Regions from separate parts of the Streptomyces sp. NPDC046977 genome, predicted to be linked through region 3. Evidence: riboswitches for the same ligand, from Rfam matches in the RefSeq annotation. Region 3 holds a riboswitch; each other region holds the start of a gene.
What was found. Region 3 has a riboswitch for cobalamin ahead of ABZ883_RS38360 (HoxN/HupN/NixA family nickel/cobalt transporter). Riboswitches for the same ligand answer to the same signal wherever they lie in the genome.

Region 1: linked by a shared signal. The riboswitch ahead of metE (5-methyltetrahydropteroyltriglutamate--homocysteine S-methyltransferase) and the one ahead of ABZ883_RS38360 (HoxN/HupN/NixA family nickel/cobalt transporter) in region 3 are both predicted to bind cobalamin.
Region 2: linked by a shared signal. The riboswitch ahead of ABZ883_RS20495 (HoxN/HupN/NixA family nickel/cobalt transporter) and the one ahead of ABZ883_RS38360 (HoxN/HupN/NixA family nickel/cobalt transporter) in region 3 are both predicted to bind cobalamin.

Annotation. Positions count from the first base shown of each region.
Region 1 covers NZ_JBEYWO010000012.1:136,964-144,182, reverse strand. The annotation lists gene metE (5-methyltetrahydropteroyltriglutamate--homocysteine S-methyltransferase) at 1-1,874, opposite strand, end outside; cobalamin riboswitch at 2,058-2,204, opposite strand; gene ABZ883_RS20025 (hypothetical protein) at 2,322-2,669, opposite strand; gene ABZ883_RS20020 (acyltransferase) at 2,825-4,033, opposite strand; gene ABZ883_RS20015 (PP2C family protein-serine/threonine phosphatase) at 4,236-5,321, shown strand; gene ABZ883_RS20010 (alpha/beta fold hydrolase) at 5,394-6,119, shown strand; gene ABZ883_RS20005 (hypothetical protein) at 6,356-7,219, shown strand, end outside.
Region 2 covers NZ_JBEYWO010000013.1:1,007-8,225, reverse strand. The annotation lists gene ligA (NAD-dependent DNA ligase LigA) at 1-122, shown strand, start outside; gene ABZ883_RS20505 (hypothetical protein) at 623-1,210, shown strand; gene ABZ883_RS20500 (PepSY domain-containing protein) at 1,347-2,804, shown strand; gene ABZ883_RS20495 (HoxN/HupN/NixA family nickel/cobalt transporter) at 2,884-3,984, opposite strand; cobalamin riboswitch at 4,012-4,214, opposite strand; gene ABZ883_RS20490 (metalloregulator ArsR/SmtB family transcription factor) at 4,303-4,680, shown strand; gene ABZ883_RS20485 (TerD family protein) at 5,027-6,292, opposite strand; gene ABZ883_RS20480 (hypothetical protein) at 6,528-6,962, shown strand; gene ABZ883_RS20475 (hypothetical protein) at 7,176-7,219, shown strand, end outside.
Region 3 covers NZ_JBEYWO010000041.1:28,072-35,290, reverse strand. The annotation lists partial or broken gene ABZ883_RS38390 (ATP-binding cassette domain-containing protein) at 1-274, opposite strand, end outside; gene ABZ883_RS38385 (hypothetical protein) at 294-815, shown strand; gene ABZ883_RS38380 (hypothetical protein) at 821-1,111, shown strand; partial or broken gene ABZ883_RS38375 (cobalt ECF transporter T component CbiQ) at 1,137-1,241, opposite strand; partial or broken gene ABZ883_RS38370 (energy-coupling factor ABC transporter permease) at 1,293-2,308, opposite strand; partial or broken gene ABZ883_RS38365 (PepSY domain-containing protein) at 2,644-3,204, shown strand; gene ABZ883_RS38360 (HoxN/HupN/NixA family nickel/cobalt transporter) at 3,332-4,432, opposite strand; cobalamin riboswitch at 4,460-4,662, opposite strand; gene ABZ883_RS38355 (metalloregulator ArsR/SmtB family transcription factor) at 4,759-5,136, shown strand; gene ABZ883_RS38350 (heavy metal-associated domain-containing protein) at 5,253-5,468, opposite strand; gene ABZ883_RS38345 (hypothetical protein) at 5,654-6,289, shown strand; gene ABZ883_RS38340 (sigma-70 family RNA polymerase sigma factor) at 6,404-7,003, shown strand.

The sequences.
Region 1 (7,219 bases), on a different contig from region 3:
CGCAGCGGCAGCGTCTCGCGCAGGGCGGGCTCGTCGACCTGGATGACCGGCGTTCCCGCGCGCTCCAGGTCGCCGACCTCGTCGCGCAGGGCCAGGGCGACCTGGCGCGCGGTATCGGCGAGGGGCTGGTCGTCGCGGACGAAGGACCAGGCGAGCATGGTGACCGGACCGGTGAGCATGCCCTTCACCGGCCGGTCGGTGAGCGAGCGGGCGTAGGCCGTCCACCGCACGGTCATGGGCTCGGGGCGGGAGATGTCCCCGGCGAGGACCGGCGGACGGACGTAGCGCGTGCCGTAGGACTGCACCCAGCCGTGCTGGGTGGCGAGGTAGCCGGTGAGCCGCTCGGCGAAGTACTGGACCATGTCGTTGCGTTCGGCCTCGCCGTGCACGAGGACGTCCAGCCCGGTCTTCTCCTGGAAGGAGATCACCTCGCCGATCTCGGCCTTGATGCGCTCCTCGTACTGCGCCTCGCCGATCCGGCCGGCCCGCAGATCGGCCCGTGCCGTGCGGAGTTCCGCGGTCTGCGGGAACGAGCCGATGGTGGTGGTCGGCAGCAGGGGCAGGCCGAGGTGGGCGCGCTGGGCCGCCGCCCGCTCGCCGTACGGCTGCGAGCGGCGGGCGTCGGCGCTCGTGACCGCCGCGGCCCGTGCCCGTACGGCCGGGTCGTGGGTGATGGGCGACGAGGCGCGGGACGCCAGGGCGGCGCGGTTGGCGGCGAGTTCCCCGGCGATGGTGCCGGTTCCCCGGCTCAGTCCCTTGGCGAGGGTGACGACCTCGGCCGTCTTCTGCCGGGCGAAGGCCAGCCAGCGCAGGATCTGGGGGTCGATGTCGCGCTCGGCGGCGGTGTCGAGCGGCACGTGCAGCAGGGAGCACGAGGCGGCCACGTCGACCCGGTCGGCCAGTCCCAGCAGCGTGCCGAGGGTGGCGAGGGACTTCTCCAGGTCGTTGACCCAGATGTTGCGTCCGTCCACGACGCCGGCCACCAGGCGCTTGCCGGGCAGGCCGCCCACCGCGGCGAGCGCGTCCAGGTTGGCGGCGGCCGCCCCGGTGAAGTCGAGCGCGAGCCCGTCCACCGGTGCCTTGGCGAGCACCGGCAGGGCCTCGCCGAGCCGGTCGAAATAGGAGGCCACCAGGAGCCTCGGCCGGTCCTCGAGAGCGCCGAGGCGCCCGTACGCCCGCTCCGCGGCGCCGAGTTCGGCGGCGGTGCGGTCCTGCACGAGCGCCGGCTCGTCGAGCTGCGCCCAGCCGGCCCCCGCGGCACGCAGATCGGCCAGGACCTCCGCGTACACCGGCAGCAGCCGGTCGAGGAGGGAGAGCGGCTCGAAGTCCGCGGGGGCGCCGGGGGCGGGCTTGGCGAGCAGGAGGTAGGTCACGGGGCCGACGAGGACCGGCCGGGGCGCGAGGCCGAGGGCGAGGGCCTCCTTGACCGCCTCGACCTGCCGGGACGAGTCGGCCGCGAACACGGTGTCCGGACCGAGCTCGGGGACGAGGTAGTGGTAGTTGGTGTCGAACCACTTCGTCATCTCGAGCGGTGCCGTGTCCTGGGTGCCGCGCGCCATCGCGAAGTAGCCGTCGAGCGCGTCGGCGGCCACGGCCTCCCGGTGCCGCGCGGGGACGGCGCCCACCATCACGGTGGTGTCGAGGACGTGGTCGTAGTACGAGAAGTCGCCGGTCGGCACGTCGTGCACGCCGGCCTCGGCGAGCCGCCGCCAGTTCGCGCGGCGCAGTTCGGCGGCGGTGGCCCGGAGGGCGTCGGCGGTGACCCGGCCCTTCCAGTACCCCTCGACGGCCTTCTTCAGCTCCCGGTTGCCGCCCTGGCGGGGGTAGCCGTACACGGTGGGCCGTGCTGCCGCGGCTGCGGACTTGGTGGTCACGGAGATCTCCTTCGCGAGATGAATCCCTGAGATCCCGGATACGGGGCGAGAGCGCGAAGGCGATGCAGACCGGCGGCCGGGACACGCGCGTCGGGGCGCGGTCGTCCGCCAGGTATGTACGCCGACCCGCCCTCGAGGTCACCGGGATGTCCGCGCGCGTTCGGTCGCGCACGGGCAGCGGGCAGGTCTTCGGACTCGCGGGCACGCCTGCCGGGGGCAGACACCTACTGGCCGTCGCTTCCCAGACCCGGCCGGGCCCAGTGCGTATGACGGCGCTCGTTCCCACTCACCGCTGCGGGGCAGTCCCGGATTCCCACCGGGTTCCCTCTTGCGACGCGTCCCGCCTGGCGGACGGGGGCGAACCAGCTGCGTCCGCCAGCCTACGGCTCCCGGGGCCGCCATGGGCGACGGTGCCCGTATTCCGGGACGGCGGGTCGCGACGGCGGGTCAGCGGTGGGACAGCCTCCGCCCTCGGCGCAACACCCGTTCCGCCAGGACGACGTTGACGATCGCGGCGCACGTCAGCAGCACCACGTTCAGCGTCGCACTGCCGAGGCTCAGCCAAGCGGCTTCCTCACCGCCCGGCCCGGCCACGGGGGACCAGATCCCGCCGACCGCGGAGAGCGCCGCATAGCCCCCGTACATCGCCGGCAGCGCCACGGCCCCCGCGGGCAGGGTCAGCGCGACCGCGAGCAGGTAGTAGACGGCCTGCTCGTGAACGGCCCCTGCCACGGCGAGGCCCCCGATCAGCACGACGTACGCCGCCGCGGCGGCTCTCCCCACCCTGCGCTTCATGTCCGCCCCCACCGTGCGCGCTTCGGCCCCCGACCATCGTAGGGCGGGTACCGAACAGGGATCTCGGTCGACGGATGAACAACGGGTCGCCCGGGAGCCGCTGTTGCCGAGGGGCGGGAAGCCCGGCCGATCTGGCCGGCACATTGGAGTCGCCCCTAAGGCCGCATCCCGAACAGGAAGCGGGTCGTGCGCGTGCGGCGGACCAGGAGCTCGTAGGCGGTGAGGGTGAGGACGAGGGCGATCGCCACGAGCACGGCGTACTCGACGGGGATCGGCGCGGACCAGCCGGTCACGACGTAGGCGACGGCGACCACGATCGGCTGGTGCAGGACGTACAGCGGCAGCACGGCCGCGGCGAGGTAGCCGTAGAGGCGCCGGCGCGTCGTCGGGGCCGGGTGCGGCGCCGCAGGCGGTTGCTCGCGCCGCCGGCGGTCGAGGAGGCCCGGGATGGCGACCACCAGGCACCATCCGGCCGCACCGAACAGCGCCCGGGAGACGGTGGCCAGCATGGTCATCTCGGTGAACGGCTCGTCGGCCAGGGCGAAGCCGGGGCCGGCGGCCGCGAACAGCAGGGCGCCGAGCCAGGCCGCCGTCCCGGCATCGCACCGCATCGCGGTGCGGAAGCGGTCGTCGCCGGCGAGCGCGAAGCCGGCGACGAAGAACAGCAGGTACGACCAGCGGTGCCAGCCCGCGTACTCCTCCTCCAGCCGCGCGAAGGCACAGATCGCCGCGAACACCAGGGCCGGCAGGAGCACCAGGCCCCGCCGGTGCAGGGTCGCCTCCGCCACCCGGTCGCCGATGCGACGGACGCCCGCACGCGGCAACCACCGGTAACACGGCACCAGCATGAGGGAGAACGCCAGGAGGAGCACGACGAACCACAGGTGGCCGGTCTCGAAGTGCTCGCCCTGGACGAGGAAGGGGAACTCCGCGGGCTCCAGGTGCACGTCGAAGAAGCGGGGCAGGAAGCCGAGGTACGACTCGTGGTAGCCGGGGTCGGCCGCGCGCAGCCGCAGCCACTGCGGCAGCGGGTTCAGCGCGAGGGTCGCGAAGACCAGCGGAACGCCGAGCCGCAGCAGCCGCTCCCTGGCGAAGCCGCCCGCACCGCGGCGCCGGAGCGAGTGCCAGGCGCCGAGGCCGGAGATGAGGAACAGCAGCGGCATGGCCCAGACGACCCCGAACCCGGCGATGATCAGGACGGCTCCGGTGGTCTCGGCGTTCTTGACGTAGAAGTCGTCGTCGGCGGCGAAGACGAGCGCCGAGTGGAAGAAGACCAGCCCGATCACGACCAGCATCCGGATCGCGTCCAGCTCCGGCCGCCGCTGCGGTAGCGGTGCCTGCACAGGTTCCGCGCGCGTCGCCATGTCGGTGCCCCCCTGTCGCCGGTACGTGACCAGTGTTGGAAAGGCGGCCGTCGGGCGCCACCCCCGCGACGCAGGACGTACGGCAGTGCGGGGGACATCACGCTCCGCTACGGCCGGACGCGGTGGCCACGGGAGCCGCTGGTCGCGGGAGGGCGGCCGGCGAGCGACCGTGGAAGGGGACGACGCGGCAAAGGACGGTTCCATGCCTGGTGTCTTCGGCAAGAGAAGCGGCGACCAACCGTGGCTGCCGCGATGGGCGCGCAAGCTGAAGATCACCGGCTACGCGCTGGTCCTGATGAGCGTGGCCGCCGACTTCGCGGTGGGGACGAATGTCACCTTCTCCCCGGTGCTCGCCGCTCTCCCGGTGCTGGCGAGTGCGGGTGCCCGCCGGGCGACGGTCCCGGCGGCGGCGGGAGCGGTCGCGTGCGGCCTTTTCGCCGCCCTGGCGATCTACGACGTCGGCGTGCCCGCCGTCGTCCTGGCGACCGCGGCGGCCACGATCGTGGCGACCACCTTCTTCAGTTGCGCAGGCGTCGTGGTGGTGGCCAGCCAGGAACGGGAGTTGGCCAAGGTGCACACGGTCGCCGAGGCGGCACAGCGTGCGCTGCTGAGGCTGGTGCCGCGACGACTGGGGCCGCTGGTGATGGCGGTGCGCTATGTGGCGGCAGAGGCAGAAGCACACATCGGAGGTGATCTGTACGAGGCGATACCCACCAGCTACGGAGTGCGCCTGATCATCGGGGACGTACGCGGAAAGGGCCTGGCCGCCGTGGAGACCGCCGCCGACGTGCTCGGGGTGTTCCGCGAGGCCGCGCGGGCGGAACCGGAACTGGCGGAGGTCGCCAAGCGGCTGGACGCGGCGCTGGTCCGCCGCCCGGCGAGGGAGGAGTTCGTCACGGCGGTACTGGTCAGCGTCCCGGACGCCCCTGGACCGGCGGCCGTGGTCAACTGCGGGCACCCGCCGCCGCTGCTCCGGCACGCGGGCAGCTGCCGCGAGGTGATCCCGTCGGTCGCCGCGCCGCCGCTGGGGCTGCAGGGGCTGGTGGGCAGGGACTACCGCGCCTGCCCCGTCCCGTTCGTCAGCGGCGACCTGCTGCTGCTCTACACCGACGGCGTGGCGGAGGCACGGGACGCCGCGAACCGCTTCTATCCGCTGACCGCGCGGCTGAGCGCCCTGCCCGCCACCGACCCGGAAGACCTGCTGGACGACCTGCTCTCGGACGTCCGCGCCTACGTCGGCTCCGAACTCACGGACGACGCGGCTCTGCTGGCCGTCCGCCGGGTGTGAACCGTAAGAAGGGCGTCAAAGGTGTCGCTGCCGGCGGGCCCCCCGCGCAGTACGGAACGTAATGTCGGACGCATGAGGCGATCGCCTCCCTTTGTCATGGTTCCTGGAGCGTGGCACGGCGGCTGGTCCTGGCAGCCCGTGGCCCGGCTCCTGAGGGCCGCGGGGAACGAGGCGGTGACGCTGACCCTTCCCGGTCTCGCCGACGGCGACGACACCGTGACCCCTCGCCCGGAGGACGCCGTACGCCACATCGTCCGCCACGTGGAGCGTCTCGGAGCGGAGCGCGTCGTCCTGGTCGCGCACAGCTGGGGCGGCTACCCGGTGACGAACGCGGCGTTCGCGCTGGGGAGGCGGGTCGCCGCGGTGATCTACTGCAACGCCCTCCTGCCGGCGCCGGGCAGGAGCACGTTCGACGAACTCCTGCCGGAGATGCAGCCCGGGGTGCGCAAGCTGCTGGACTCGCCCGCCCATGCGTGGCCGATCGACGTCGACTTCGTCCGGACGTACCTTCTCCAGGGCCGGTCCGAGGACCTGCAACGCCTCGTCGCGGCTCTCGTCACTCCCATGCCGGGCCACTACGAGACCGAGCCCTTCGGCGCCCCCGATCCGACATCGCTCGGCATCCCCCTGCTCTACCTCCTCAGCAGGGACGACCGGGCGCTGCCACGGCCGGGTGCGGAGTTCGCCGCACGGCTCGGCATGCGCCCGGTCATGATCCCCGGCCCCCACGACGCCCTGATCACGCACCCCGAAGAAGTGGCCCGGGCCATAGGGGACTTCGTCGCACGTCGCGTGTGACCGCCGTCACCCGCCCCCGAGCGGGGCGGCAGGGCGGCGTCAGAATCCGTTCACCGGGCAACAGAATCGCGTACCGGAGGGCGTGCCGGACCAGGGGGCGGGAACCGGCGGTGACATGATGGCTACGCGGTGCCCCGACAAGCTGGTCACCGCCCATGGCGACCGCCCCGGGCAGGGAGCCGGGGAGAACGGAACGACCCGGGGAGGGAAGGCTCGTGGTGCGGGAAAGTCGTGGGATGCGGCAGGCGGCGGTCCTCGACGTGGGCTGCCACAGCGCCCTGTTGACGGTGGTGCGGCGATCGAAGGACGGCGTGCTGGAGCCGGTGCTCTCCCACAAGGTGCGGCTGGGGCTGCACCACAGCCTGGGCCCGGAGGGCCAGTTGCGTCGGTCCGGGGTCAGGACGGTGCAGGAGGCGGTGGCCGAAGTGGTCGCCGCGCACCCGAGGCTCCGGCTGCCGGAGGTCTTCGCGTTCGCGACCTCCGTCATCCGGGACGCGCCCAACTGCGACGACGTCATCGAGCGGGTGGCGGACACCACCGGCGTCCAGCTGCGGGTGCTGCCCGGCGAGGAGGAGGCGCGGCTGGCCTATGCGGCAGCGCGCCGCTGGGCGGGTCCCGTCGACGGACCGCTGCTCGTCCTGGACATCGGCGGCGGCACCGTGGAGATCGCCTCCGGCACCGACGCCCGGCCCCGGACGGTGCACTCGCTGCCGCTGGGCGCCCGTACCGTCACACGCAAGCACCTGTCCGGCGGCACCGCCGCGTCCGCGAAGCAACTGGCCGAGGTGCGGCGGGAACTGCGCCGGTACCTGGGGACGGTGGCCGGGCTGCCCCGCGCCGAGCCGGACGGAGCGGTCCTGGCGTGCTCCAAGACCTTCACCCAGCTCGCCCGGCTCGCGGCGGGCCGTGACAAGCGCGGCCGCACGCCGGAGCGGCTGACCCTGCCGGCCCTGCGGGAGGCGATCCCGCTGCTGGCGGCCACGACGCCGGGGAGCCGGGACAAGCTGCCGGGGATCTCCGCGCACCGCGCCGGGCAGTCCCTGGCCGGGGCGCTCGTGGCGGAGGCCCTGATGGAGGCCTGCGAGGCCCGCAGCGTGACC
Region 2 (7,219 bases), on a different contig from region 3:
AGACGACCATCCTGGTGGCCGGCGAGGGAGCCGGATCGAAGCTCAAAAAGGCTCAAGAGCTCGGTACCAGGGTCCTCAACGAGGTGGAGTTCGCGGACCTCATAGCCGACTACCTCACGTAGGTCGGGGGCCGGTACACCTGCTGACGGGCTTCAGCGCGGGCCGAGTCGCCACAAGGCAGATGAGACGGACACCGGATTCATCGTCCCCGGCAGTCGCGCAGTCGCGCAGGCCGTCCGGCCTCAGCAGGCCGATGCCGGGGCGGACCTCCAGGGCTCGCGAGCGTGTTCGATCGCGCTCGCCTTCACGACTGCGGTGGCCTTTTCAGCCGGCTGTGCGCGAGCCGGGCTGAGGAAGACCTCGGCCATAGGCGGGCGGCGATGGCCGGTTGACACTCCCGGCCCCACTGATGACTCGGGCCCACACCGCATCGTGTGCGTCTGCGGCCGACACGAAGTCCTCCCGGTCGACGCCATCGCGCTGTCGCCTTCCATGATCTGCGCTAGCACAGCCGTGGGCGCGCCGGTGGTGCTTCCGTGCGCCCCATCCCTCATTCGGGTGGTGAATGGCATCATTGCTGCTCATGACGCCCGGGCCTGCCTTCCGTCTCGCACGTGCCGCGGTGTTCGCGGCCGTGTGTGTCGCGGTGACGGGTCTTGGACATGCGCTGATGTCGCGGTCGGTTCCGGGCTGGGCGGTGGGGTACGCATTCGCCGCGACGACCGCCGGCGCGTGGTGGCTCGCGGGTCGGCGTGAGCGCGGCGCGGCAGTGGTGACGGTCGCGACCGTGGTGACCCAATGCGCCTTGCACGGCTGGTTCCGCCTCGCCCAGGCCTTCGCCGCCGCTCCGTCGGGTGTCGGGGACGGTGCTGTCGGCCATCAGGTTGCGGGCTCCGCGGAAGCGATGCCCATGAGCAGCGCCGCGATGAGTGGCTGGTCGCCTGGCATGTTCGGCGCGCACGCCCTCGCGGCGGTGCTGTGCGGCCTGTGGCTGTGGCGCGGTGAGGCTGCTGCCTTCCGGCTGGGCCGTTCCTTGGCCGCGTTCGTCTTCACTCCATTGCGCGGGGCCTTCCTCGTCCATGTCGTCGTCAGCCCACCGGCCCCGGCGACGCGAGTGTCCCTTCACGCCCCCTCGCGGCTGTCTCAGCAGGCGGCCCTGTGGCACGGCGTCACACGGCGCGGCCCGCCGCGGCCGGCGATGTGCTCCTGACCGTCCGTCTCGCTGACATGCGATGACGGGCGCAGTGCGGTGTGCCCGCACGCCGTACCGCCGTTGAGGCGGACACCATCGTCGGCTTCGTGAGCGCCCGCGTCCTGTGCGCCGGGCGCCGATTGGGGATGCACCCATGTCATCGACACAAGAAGAAGCGTCAAGAGACAACGCCCTCATAGCGGCATCGGCTGCTCCGGGAAGCGGTCCGGAACAACGGGGCCGATCGTGGAAGGGGGTACGGGCGCTGCTCGTGCGGTTGCACTTCCACGCGGGTGTGTTCGTCGCCCCGTTCCTGCTGGTGGCCGCTCTGACGGGCCTGGCCTACACCTTCACACCCCAGCTCGACCAGCTCGTGTACGGCGATCAGCTCGGCGTGGCGAAGGTGGGGGACGCAACGCGCCCGCTCGCGGAACAGATCGCCGCGGCCCGGAAGTCCCACCCTGAGGGCACCTTGTCCTCGGTGATCACGCCGCCCGGGCCGGAGGACACCACGCGGGTGGTCCTGTCGCTGCCGGAACTGGGCGAGAACCAGCGCACGGTGTTCGTCGACCCCTACACCGCCGAGGTCAAGGGGGCGCTGACCACGTGGTACGGCTCCACCCCGCTGACGACGTGGCTGGACGACCTGCACCGCAATCTGCACCTGGGCGAGACCGGCCGCCTCTATTCGGAGGTTGCCGCCAGCTGGCTGTGGGTGATCGTCGCCGGAGGGCTCGTCCTGTGGCTCGGACGCGCCCGCGGGCAGCGCGCCAAGTCGGCACGCGGTGTGCTGCTGCCCGACCGCTCCGCAGGCGGAGTGCGGCGTACGCGCAGTTGGCACGCCGCCACCGGCGTATGGCTCGCCGTCGGTCTGCTCGGTCTCAGCGCCACCGGCCTGACCTGGTCCCACTACGCCGGTGCCCGGTTCGGGGAATTGCTGAACGCGGCGAAGGGGCACGCGCCCGCGCTGGTCACCGCCCTGCCCGGCGGTACCGGCGCCGGCAAGGGCGAGCCTGCGGGGCACGCCGGACACGGCACGGGCGCCGGCGCGGCGACGGCCGACCCCGCAGCCTTCGACGCGGTCCTCACGGTCGCCCGCGAGGCCGGCCTCGGTGGCCGGGTGGAGCTGACGCCGCCCGCCGATGCGACGAGTGCGTGGACCGTGGCGCAGGACGACGACCTCTGGCCGGTCCACTACGACCAGGTAGCCGTCGACGCCGCCAAGGGCAAGGTCACCTCGGAGAGCCGTTGGGCCGACTACCCGGTCCTGGCCAAGCTCAGCAAACTCGGCGTCCAGGGCCACATGGGCCTGCTGTTCGGCATCGTCAACCAGATCCTGCTGGCGCTGATCGCGGTCGGCCTGATCTCCGTCATCGTGTGGGGCTACCGCATGTGGTGGCAGCGCCGCCCCACGCGTGACGGCCGCACGGCGGCCCTCGGGAAGGCCCCCGCACGAGGAACGTGGCGACAACTCCCGCTGCCGGTGCTGATCATCGGCGTCCCGGCCGTCGCCGCGCTCGGCTGGGCCCTGCCCCTGCTGGGCATCACGCTGATCGCGTTCCTCTTCTACGACATCGTGTTCGGGCTCTACTTGCGGCGTCCCGCCGCCTGACGTCGCGGCAGAAGAGGGGACGGGGGCTGCCTCCGGTCGGGCACACCACTGTGCCCGACCGGAGGCCACCGAAAGAACGTCAGACGCTCCCCGCAGTTCGCGCCGCCCAGCGATCCTCGACCTTGGCGACGCGCCAGTACGCGATCGCGACGGCCCACACGACGACGAAGAGGCCAACGATCACGTAGCCGACGTTGTCGAGATCGAGGCCGGCGACCCAGCCGGTGAGCCCGTCCGTCATGTCGAGCTTGTCGTGCAGGACCCCGACCAGTTCGATGGTGCCGATGACGAAGGCGACGGCGATGGACAGACCGGTGATGGTGAGGTTGTAGTAGACCTTGCGCACGGGGTTGGAGAACGCCCACTGGTAGGCGAAGTTCATGAAGGTCCCGTCGAGGGTGTCGAACAGGCTCATCCCGGCGGCGAACAGCAGCGGCAGGCACAGGATCGCGTACCAGGGCAGACCGGCGGCGGCTCCGCTGCCCGCCATCACCATCAGCGCGACCTCGGTGGCGGTGTCGAACCCGAGCCCGAAGAGGAAGCCGAGTGGGTACATCTGCCCGGGACGGGTGATGGAGCGGGTGAGCCTGCCGAGTACGCGGTTCATGAACCCCCTGGATTCCAGGTGGGTTTCGAGCTCCCGTTCGTCGAAGAAGCCCGTACGCATCTTCTTGAAGACCCGCAGTATGCCCAGTAGGGCGACGAGGTTCAGCAGGGCGATGAGATAGAGGAACGTGCCGGAAACGGTGGTTCCGACCACACCCAGCGCCTGGTGCGTTCCGGAGTCCTCGTCCGCCAGGGTGCCTGCCAGACGGGCACCGCCGGCGACGAGCGCCGCCAGGGCCACCACGACGCTGGAGTGCCCGAGGGCGAACCAGAAGCCCACGGAGACCGGGCGTTTGCCGTCCGCCATGAGCTTGCGCGTGGTGTTGTCGATGGCGGCGATGTGGTCGGCGTCGAAGGCGTGCCGCATTCCCAGGGTGTAGGCGGTGATACCGAGGCCGAGACCGAAAGCCTCGGAACCGACCCGGTAGTCGTTCGGTATCACCAGCAGGAACAGCACACCGAAAGCGACGACGTGCAATGCGGCGATCACGGCCATCAGGCCCGCGGTGCGGAGCGTGTCCTCGCGCCGCCAGCGGAACGGGCCGGCGAACGGGGCAGATGGGGGCAGGGTCATGCGGTCACGCTCCAGCACCTCGTGGATCAACTCGTGAGATGCCGCGGCCGGTCTCCTGGCTTACGGGCGAAGCGCGCCCGCCCCTGCCTTCCCGGCCTGTGAGGACCAGTGGCACCGCCGAAGCGGGAGGGGGCGGGAACTACCCGATCACAGTGGCGAGGGCCGCCCCGGACTGAGCCTTCCATCGGCTGTCACCGGTCTTCCCGAGCACCACGGCGCCATCACCCTAGGAGCGCGGGCACTCCGCCTGCAAGGCTGCACAGGTGCAGAGACGCACAGGTATTCAAGATCACATCCCGGGCTGCCAGGATGGCGCCCATGCACCTTGTTCCCGCCGAGCGGGCGGGCCACCGAACCATCGACGGCCACCGTGTCTGCGACGCTGTCGCCGCCATTGGAGAACCTGGGCATGTGCGGGCCTGGGCGGATCGCTTCTCGCTGCTCGCCGATCCAGGCCGTCTCGCGCTGCTGCTGGCTCTCCGGACGGCGGGGCCGATCGCGGTCACGGACCTGGCGGTCGCCACGGGCATGACGGACACGGCGGTCTCCCAGGCCCTGCGGCTGCTGCGGGCCGCCGGCATCGTCACCGGTGACCGGCAGGGCCGGATCGTCCGCTACCGCATCGTGGACGAGATGACCGGGCAACTGCTGGGACACTGCGCGGCGCCTCAAGGAGACGGGGCCGCCGACATGTGACGTTCCCATCGCCCGCCGGTCGACGATGAGCTGGTTGACACCCGGCGCCCGCGAGACGCCTTTGACGGGTGAACGAGAGCCTGCGGCGACATGGTGGACCGGGGTCGGGACGGGCAGGTGAGCCCGGCGGGCCCGCTTGCCCCGCACACCGTGCGAGCGGGGCCGGACGCGCGGGAGCCGTCAGGCGCCGGAGGCGGTCTACGCGGCGGTGAGGCATGCCCCAATGCCTCTACACCGATCGCGCACTCCTGCCCAACTTGTCCACGTGTCCTTTCCCGTGTTCGATCCCACACCTGCTTGAGGTCGGTCCGTGGGAGGAAAGGGTCAAGAGTGGGACGGCGGCCAGCTACCTCGTCTTGAATTCGACCTTGCCTGCGCTCATCCGAAAACTGCCACTGGAGTACAGCATCGGCCGGGCCTCCACGTGATTCCCGCTGTACTTCTCAACATGCCGAATCTCAATGCCACCAGGGGCGGTGAAGTCGATCAACGCAATAGCAACCCAGTAAGACAGGTTGCGATTATTGAACAGCGGTACTGTGACAGTCGAGCCCCGCCCATCGGTTACAACTGCCCGGGCACCATACGACTTGAACGAGCCGACACCATTCTCAACCGCACTGTACGCGCAGATGAGAACATATCCCTGCAGGTCGGGACGCCGGATCGTGATGGTCTCCCGCCCCGGCCTCCGGGAATCGCCATCTAGGGCGATGAATGGCGGAGCCATGAGCGATCCCAAATTCCGGTAATAAATCACCTGTTCGGATTTGCTCGGCTTGGCACCCTTGGGCGTCACCAGACTCCGCGGAACATGCAACGCGTAGAGATCCAGATCGGCCCCGGCCCTCCGTCTGGCATCACTGCCTCCGTTCCATTCGAGCATGGCCGTTACAGCGAGGCTTGGATCTTCCTTTCTCATGTTGATCGTTGCCTGGCCACCCTTGGTGAGCACAACCCGTCCCAGAGGGCCCGGCGGGGGCAGCGGTGTCACCGGCGGCCGTTGCAGTGCAGCGGACGGAACGGCAGGGGCGCGAACCGGCTGGGCACTTGTCGCATGGTGCGACGTGCTCGGCGACTCAGGTGGCGTTGCAGCCACAGCGGCCGAGGCGGGGCCAGGGTCGTCCACGACGATCCCGAAATCCCCGGCCAGACCCGCCAACCCGGTGTCCCAGCCCTGCCCCACGGCACGAACCTTCCAGGAGCCGGCACGGCGGTAGAACTCGACCACAACCGCGACCGTCTCCCGGTTTGCGAGGGGCGGTGGCGCAAACATAATGCGGCCGTCTCCGCAGTCGACCACCGCGCGCGGGGTACTGCTCGCATCGAAGTGCGGAGCCGAACATTGCGGGTCAATGCTGGCCACTACAGCGATTCGATCAACTGAGCCGGGTACCGCAGCCAGGTCAGCAGCGATGGTTTGACCTGCAAGACTCACACCGTCCTGAGAGCGGTGGTTGTAGAAGACCAGGTCCTCATCTGTCCGCACTTTGCCATCCTGGGCCAAGAGAACAGCTGAAACATCAATGCCCGTCGTCGGCGTAGTGACGGTGACTTGGCAGGTGTTGCCCAGCAAGGGAGCATTCCCGCCCTTAGTGAGGTTCGTGATCATTCGTGGCCTCCCAGAGTGCTTCACCCATGGTGGTCCGTAGAGCCGATTCGCGCCGGGAAACGGCTGATGTTCCTCGACTGAATCCACGTACCGAGGGGCAACCGGTGGCGGTGTGCCTGAGGGCCGTTGCGGCTAGGACGCGAGCGTGGCCTGCAAGCTTCCGCAGCAGTAGGGCCTCAGCGCTGTCCCGTATAAGCATGTGACCTGTGGTTTTGCCGGACGGGACGGTCGCTGGGTGGAGCCGAAGCGATTGGACAAGTGCCCGTTGCACGGGGCCGGGGCGCGTCCTGATTACCTGGTCGGGCGGCGTCTCGAACGAGTGCTTGCGTCGTGGCACTTGTACAGCACGGTGCCCCTGACCGGCCCGCTGGATCTGTGGCTGATCGACAGCGAGGAGGCCGCCACCCACGTGACGCCGGGATCGGACTGGTGCCTGATCGTAGAGACATCAGCCCCCAGTGAGGGATACGAGATGGCGGAGTCCGGCCGCGTCGAGGTGGCGCCGATTCACAGCGAGGCCCCGTTCGCAGACCATCTCGGTGAGACGATCTTGGGGGTACACAACGAAGCGGACCCGGATACCGGCCGGCGCGCGCTTGAGCTCACCTTCGAGGCCGGCCGTGTCCGGTGCGAGACCTGGTCCGGGGATCTGCGACTGTCCAGCAAGTGATCAGTGCACCAGTACCGGCGGAAACCGTGTGAGGATCCCGCAGAGACGGCGTACACCGCGCCGTGGTCGGCATCGCACGGATGCACAACCCCCTCCTCGCCGCGTGAGTCGTCCGTCTGGAAGGCGGCACTCGCGGCCCACCCTGCCGAAGATCCTTTACGGGACAGCCCTCAGAAGGCGTCCGCCACCGCAGGGGCCGCCTACAGTCGTCGGATGCGCATCGTCTCCCTGCTCCCGGCCGCGACCGACATCGTGGC
Region 3 (7,219 bases):
CGCTGGAGCTGGCCGTCGCTGACCTCGTGAGGGCGCCGCCCGAGGAGGTCCTTGGTGAGGCCGGTGGTGGAGGCGAGTTGGTCGACCCGCTCGGTCACGCCGTCCCCCGTCCCCGTCGCACGCAGCGGCTCGGCGATCAGGTCGCGGAGCGTCAACCTGGGGTCGGCGGACAGCCAGGGTTGCTGAAAGACGACACCAATGACCGTGCGCTGTGCGCGTGGGCCCGGCGGCGCCAGCGCTGCACGGGCACACCGTCGAGCAGCAGCGTTCCGGAGTGACCCCTAGTGCTGGTAGTGGCCCACGAGTTCCCTCCGCTGACGCCCGGCGACGCCGAGACCGCGGCGGCCAGGGTTGCCGCGGTGCTGGAGGACGCCTGGCAGCGCATGGCCGACGAGCAGGCCGCCGTCATCGCAGCGGTCGGCGACAACGCCCGGTCCCAGGAGGTCGCCGCCCGTCTCGCCCAGTTCCAGGCAGCCATGGCCGACTTCCAGCAGCGCCCGGACAGCGAAGCGAGGGCGTTCGTGTCCGTGCAGCTGCCGCACCTGTACGAGGAGGGGGCACGGCCCGCGGCCCGCGTGGTCGGCGGGCACTTCTCGTGGACGCTCATCCACCGCGAGGCCCTGCACTCGCTGGCCTCGGACTCCTACGCCGACTTCTTGTGCCGCTCACAGGAGGAGCAGCGCATGGCCGGCGCGTTCTACCGAGCTGTGCGGGATGCCGCACGTCGGGAGGTGCCGGTGCTGGCTGCCGGCCACACGACGCCCTGTAGGCCGCGAAGGCGCTGGCGGATCGCTTGGCCGCTGAGCACCAGCTAACGACGGTGATCTATCGCAACGGGGCGCGGATGCCGATGCAGGCCTGGGCGGAGGCGGCGACGCTCGCCAAGAGCGCGGTGGCCTACAACGCGGGCACACTCCACCGAGCCCGGGAAGCAGGCGTGCGGTGGATGGTGGTCTTCGACGGCGCCGGATGCGGCTGGACCAGCCACAAGGACGCCGACAAGGCCACCGGCACCGTACGGACGGTCGAGGAGGCCGCCGCCTGCCCCATCTCCCACCCGCGATGCACCAGAGCCTTCGGGCCCCGCCCTGACCACGCGGCTGAGGCGTAGGTCTTCAAGGGCGGTGTTTCGCACCGGCGTACAGGCCGAAGGTCCACACCGCGGAGCGCGGTGTGGACACGACGACCAGGACGAAGCAGAAGACCGCGGCGATCTTGCACTGCGGGGGCAGCACGTGCACCGGCGAGTGCCCGTGTCGGTGAAGCCGGTGTGCGTGCCCCGCGCCCGTCGCTCAGGCCTCGTCCGTGCGCGGCCGGCGGCGGACGACCCAGAAGACGCCGCTGCCGAGGGCGAGGGTGGCGCCGACGCCGAGGATCCCGGCGAGGCCGCCGGACAGCCGGGCGTTGCCGACGTCCTTGGTCTGGTAGTCCGCCAGCGGGGAGTCCTTGGCGGCGTGGTCCTCTACCTTCTTGTCGATGCCGTGGTCGGCGGCGACCTTCTCCAGTCCGTCGGGGCTGGACGACGCGTAGTAGCTCACGAATCCGGCGAGCACCAGGGCCGCGATCAGCCCGGCGATCCACAGCGGCCGCACGCCGCCGTGCCTGGGGGTGGGTGTTACGGCCGCCATCAGACGGTCGCCTCCTTCAGCTCCAGCGGACGGCGCAGGTCACGGGCGCCGTGGACGAGATCGGGACGGACGGCGAGCACGGCACCGACGGTGGCGGCGGTGATGAACGCCTCGCCGATGCCGATGAGTACGTGCACCCCGACCATGGCGGTGAAGACCTTGCCGAGGGGGACGTCGGTCGTGCCGCCGAGCGCGTAGATCGCGGTGAAGGCGACGGAGGCCGCCGGTACGGAGAGCAGGGCGGCCACGAAGGCCGCGCCCGTCACCGCCCCGCGTGTGCGCGGCAGCACCTTCACCAGGCCGCGGAAGACGGCGTAGGCGACGACGACCGTCACGATCGCCATGTCGGTGATGTTCACGCCGAGCGCGGTGAGTCCGCCGTCGGCGAAGAGCACGCCCTGGATGAGCAGGACGACGGAGACGCACAACACCCCTGTATAGGGGCCGACGAGTATCGCCGCTAGCGCGCCGCCGAGGAGATGGCCGCTGGTGCCGGCTGCCACGGGGAAGTTGAGCATCTGGACGGCGAAGATGAACGCCGAGACGAGTCCGGCCAGCGGCGCGGTGCGCTCGTCCAGTTCGCGTCGCGCGCCGCGCAGGCTCACCGCTACGGCTGCGGCAGCGACGGCTCCGGTCGCCACCGACACCGGGGCGTCGATGAATCCGTCGGGTACATGCATGGGAGCTCCGCTCCGGGGTCACATAGGAAGTCGAACGCTCAATCATAGAGTCTTATTGCGACATATTTGCAAGAGCCTGCATGGTGCTGGAGCGCATCTCCCGCGTGTGTCCGTTCGCTCTTCATCCCGGCTTCATCTGCGCTTTCCGGTTCGCGATCAGCCCTGCGGGCGCCCCGCCCGCAGGTTCCAGCGTCCGGACCACCGCTGAATGCCGTCGCTGTCAGCGGGGGCACGTCGATCTGTCAGGAGGACGCTCGGGCGCGCTCAGGGCCCGTGCCGCGAAGGCGCGGACGATCTCTGGTTCGACGATGGCGAGCACCCGGCCCGGCGTGGTGGCGAGTGCGGACCCGGCCGACTTCGACGTGGTCCTCGGGGTAGCCCGGGACGCCGGGCTCGGTGGCCGGGTGGAGTTGACCCCGCCTGCCGATGCCACGAGCGCGTGGACCGTGGCGCAGGACGACGACCTGTGGCCGGTCCACTACGACCAGGTCGCCGTCGACGCGGCCCAGGGCGAGGTCACCTCGGAGAGCCGCTGGGCCGACTACCCACTGACGGCCAAGCTCAGCAAACTCGGCGTCCAGGGCCACATGGGCCTGCGGTTCGGCATCGTCAACCAGATCCTGCTGGCGCTGGTCGCGGTCGGCCTGATCTCCGTCATCGTGTGGGGCTACCGCATGTGGTGGCAGCGCCGCCCCACGCGTGGCGACCGCACGGCGGCCCTCGGGAAGGCCCCCGCACGTGGGACGTGGCGACAGCTCCCGCTGCCGGTGCTGGTCATCGGCGTCCCGGCCGTCGCCGCGCTCGGTTGGGCCCTGCCCCTGCTGGGCCTCACGCTGCTCGCATTCCTCTTCTACGACATAGCGTTCGGGCTCTACCTGCGGCCCCCCGCCGCCTGACGTCGCACCCGAAGAACAAACAGGAACTGCCTCCGGCCGGGCACGCCGACTGTGCCGGACCGGAGGCAGTTGCTCGCCGGAGGGCGGGGCTCGGTCTCGTGCCCCGTCATCGACAACCGGGAGAGTGTCAGACGCTCTTCGCGGTTCGCGCAGCCCAGCGATCCTCGACCTTGGCGACGCGCCAGTACGCGATCGCGATGGCCCACACGACGACGAAGAGGCCGACGATCACGTAGCCGACGTTGTCGAGATCGAGGCCGGCAACCCAGCCCGTGACCCCGTCCGTCATGTCGAGCTTGTCGTGCAGGACCCCGACAAGCTCGATGGTGCCGATGACGAAAGCGACGGCGATGGACAGACCGGTGATGGTGAGGTTGTAGTAGACCTTGCGCACGGGGTTGGAGAACGCCCACTGGTAGGCGAAGTTCATGAAGGTCCCGTCGAGGGTGTCGAACAGGCTCATCCCGGCGGCGAACAGCAGCGGCAGGCACAGGATCGCGTACCAGGGCAGACCGGCGGCGGCCCCGCTGCCCGCCATCACCATCAGCGCGACCTCGGTGGCGGTGTCGAACCCGAGCCCGAAGAGGAAGCCGAGTGGGTACATCTGCCCGGGACGCGTGATGGAGCGGGTGAGCCTGCCGAGGACGCGATTCATGAACCCCCTCGATTCCAGGTGGGTTTCGAGCTCCCGTTCGTCGAAGAAACCCGTGCGCATCTTCTTGAAGACCCGCAGTATGCCCAGCAGGGCGACGAGGTTCAGCACGGCGATGAGGTAGAGGAACGTGCCGGAGACGGTGGTTCCGACCACGCCCAGGGCCTGGTGCGTTCCGGAGTCCTCGTCCGCCAGGGTGCCTGCCAGGCGGGCGCCGCCGGCGACGAGCGCCGCCAAGGCCACCACGACGCTGGAGTGCCCCAGGGCGAACCAGAAGCCCACCGACACCGGGCGTTTGCCGTCCGCCATGAGCTTGCGCGTGGTGTTGTCGATGGCGGCGATGTGGTCGGCGTCGAAGGCGTGCCGCATTCCCAGGGTGTAGGCGGTGATACCGAGGCCGAGGCCGAAAGCCTGGGAACCGACCCGGTAGTCGTTCGGTATCACCAGCAGGAACAGGACACCGAAGGCGACGACGTGCAGCGCGGCGATCACGGCCATCAGGGCCGCGGTGCGGAGCGTGTCCTCGCGCCGCCAGTGGAACGGGCCGGCGGTCGGGACGGATGGGGGCAGGGTCATGCGGTCACGCTCCAGCACCTCGTGGATCAACTCGTGAGATGCCGCGGCCGGTCTCCTGGCTTACGGGCGAAGCGCGCCCGCCCCTGCCTTCCCGGCCTGTGAGGACCAGTGGCACCGCCGAGGCGGAAGGGGGCGGGAACTACCCGATCACAGTGGCGAGGGCCGCTCCGGACTGAGCCTTGTATCGGCTGTCACCGGTCTTCCCGAGCACCACGGCGCCATCACCCTAGGAGCGTGGGCACTCCGCCTGCAAGGCTGCACAGGTGCACAGGTGCACAGACGCACAGGTATTCAAGATCACATCCCGGGCTGCCAGGATGGCGCCCGTGCACCTTGTTCCCGCCGAGCGGGCGGGCCACCGAACCATCGACGACCACCGTGTCTGCGACGCTGTCGCCGGCATCGGAGAACCTGAGCATGTGCGCGCCTGGGCGGATCGCTTCTCGCTGCTCGCCGATCCGGGCCGCCTCGCCCTGCTGCTGGCTCTCCGAACCGCGGGGCCGATAGCGGTCACCGACCTGGCGGTGGCCACGGGCATGACGGACACGGCGGTCTCCCAGGCGCTGCGGCTGCTGCGGGCCGCCGGCGTCGTCAGCGGTGACAGACAGGGCCGGATCGTCCGCTACCGCATCGTGGACGACATGACCGCACAGCTGCTGCGGCACTGCGCGGCACCTCAGGGACACGTGGTGGCGGACGCATGACGTCCGGAGCGCCAGGGGTTCGGTAAGGGGGATCGGGCCGTGCTGCCGAGGTCGGGCGACCTGCCAGGTGTCCCCAGCAGGTCGCCATGGAGACCTGGTAGGCCGTGTCGCGGGCGTCAGGCGGCTCGGGAGTCAGTGACGCCGAAGCCTGCCTCGGTGATGGCCGCCTGCACTGCCGCGTCGTCAACGGCTGGTCCCTTGACGGTCACGGCGTGTGCGGCAAGGTCGACGACGACCTCGCCCACGCCCGGCACCTTCGACACCTCTTGAGTGATGCTTTGGACGCAGTGCTCGCAACTCATCCCGGTGACGGCATAACGCTTCTCGGTCATGAGGCTCTCTCCCGATCGGTGTCGCTCGTTCCCTCCTCATACGCACCACCGGCCAAAAGTGTTCACCACGGACGGATCGGGGCCTCGCGCCCCGGCCCCATACGGCCCACGCGCAAATATCACGGCGCCGAGAGCGTCAGCCGGTGAACGCCCTTCCCTCCCTCACACGAGGGAGGGATGACACGATGGCTGCCATGATGAGCGGCCCTGCCTTCCGCCTCGCGCGCGCCGCGGTCTTCGCCGCGGTGTGCGTCACGGTGACGGGTCTCGGCCACGCTCTGATGTCCGAGGCCATCCCTGGGTGGGCGGTGGGCTACGCGCTTGCCGCGACCACCGCGAGTGCGTGGTGGCTGGCCGGCCGCAAGGAACGCGGGCCCGTCACGGTGACCGTGTCCACCATGGCCACACAGGGGGCGCTGCACCTGTGGTTCGGTTTCGCGCAGCACTTCGCCGACGCCCCGGCCGTCATCGGCGTCACGGGAGGTCCCGCCGCCCACCACCCGGCCATCGGCATGGCGTCCATGGCGGCGTCGTCCGGGGGCAGATGGCCTGGCGGGATGACGCTGGCGCACGCGTGTGCAGCCCTGCTGTGCGGCGTGTGGCTGTGGCGCGGCGAGGCCGCCCTCTTCCGGCTCGGCCGGTCCCTGGCCGCGTTCGTCTTCGCGCCGCTACGTCGCGCGGCACGCGCATACGCGGTCACCGCGAAGCCGCTTCCCTCACGTTCGGCGTCATTCCTCGCGTTCGTACCGCCGCTGCACTGGGCGCCGTTGCGGTACGCCGTCTCCCGCAGAGGGCCTCCACGGTCACCGAGCTGTTGCTGACCGCCCGTCTCCTCACCAGGTGCTGACGGGCGGAGCCCTGGCGTTCCCGCACGCCGGGGCGTGACCCCGCGGTGTCTAAGCACCGCTCACCATCTGTGTGAAGGACCTCTTGCGATGACCCATGCCCTTGCTCCGTCGGCGCACGGCTCCCCGCCGCCGCCCGACGGCGAATCCGCGCGCGACCAGGTCACGTTGTGGGCGTTGGCTGCCCGTGACGGAGACCCGGATGCGGTCGAGCGGTTCGTCCGCGCCACCCGTCAGGACGTGGTGCGGTTCGTGGCACGCCTGAGCGGTGAGGCGCACAATGCCGATGATCTCGCCCAGGAGACCTATTTGCGTGCGCTGACCGGCCTTCCTCGGTACGAGGGACGGTCCAGTGCCCGCACCTGGCTGTTGTCGATCGCCCGTCACGTGGTGGTCGACCGCATCCGCATGGCGGCAGCGCGCCCGCGGATCGCCTATGCCCGCGACTGGCAGGCGGCGGCCGAACGCAGACAGCCCCGAAACCTGCCCGGCTTCGAGGAAGGGATCGCCCTGCTCGACCTGCTCGACCGGCTGGACGGGGCTCGCCGCGAAGCCTTCGTCCTCACCCAGCTGCTCGGGCTGCCCTACGCCGACGCCGCGTCGGCGGCCGGCTGTCCCGTCGGCACGGTCCGTTCCCGGGTGGCGAGAGCCCGCCTGGACATGACGGCCCAGCTGGCGTGCTTGGGATGACCGACGAGTCCCCTTAGGAGGTCGTACCACGGCCGCTTCTGGTTCCCGGCGTCTGCTGGAACCAGAAGCGGCGGGGGCACACGCGCTCTTGTGTGCGCGCCACCGGCGCTCCTTCCGGTGTCCAGGTGTTCGGTTCCTGACCGGAAGGGCCGGGTACCTCCATGGCACCAGGGGCGGCCCGCTCTCCTCAGCGGCTGCCGGAGCGCGGGGAAAGGA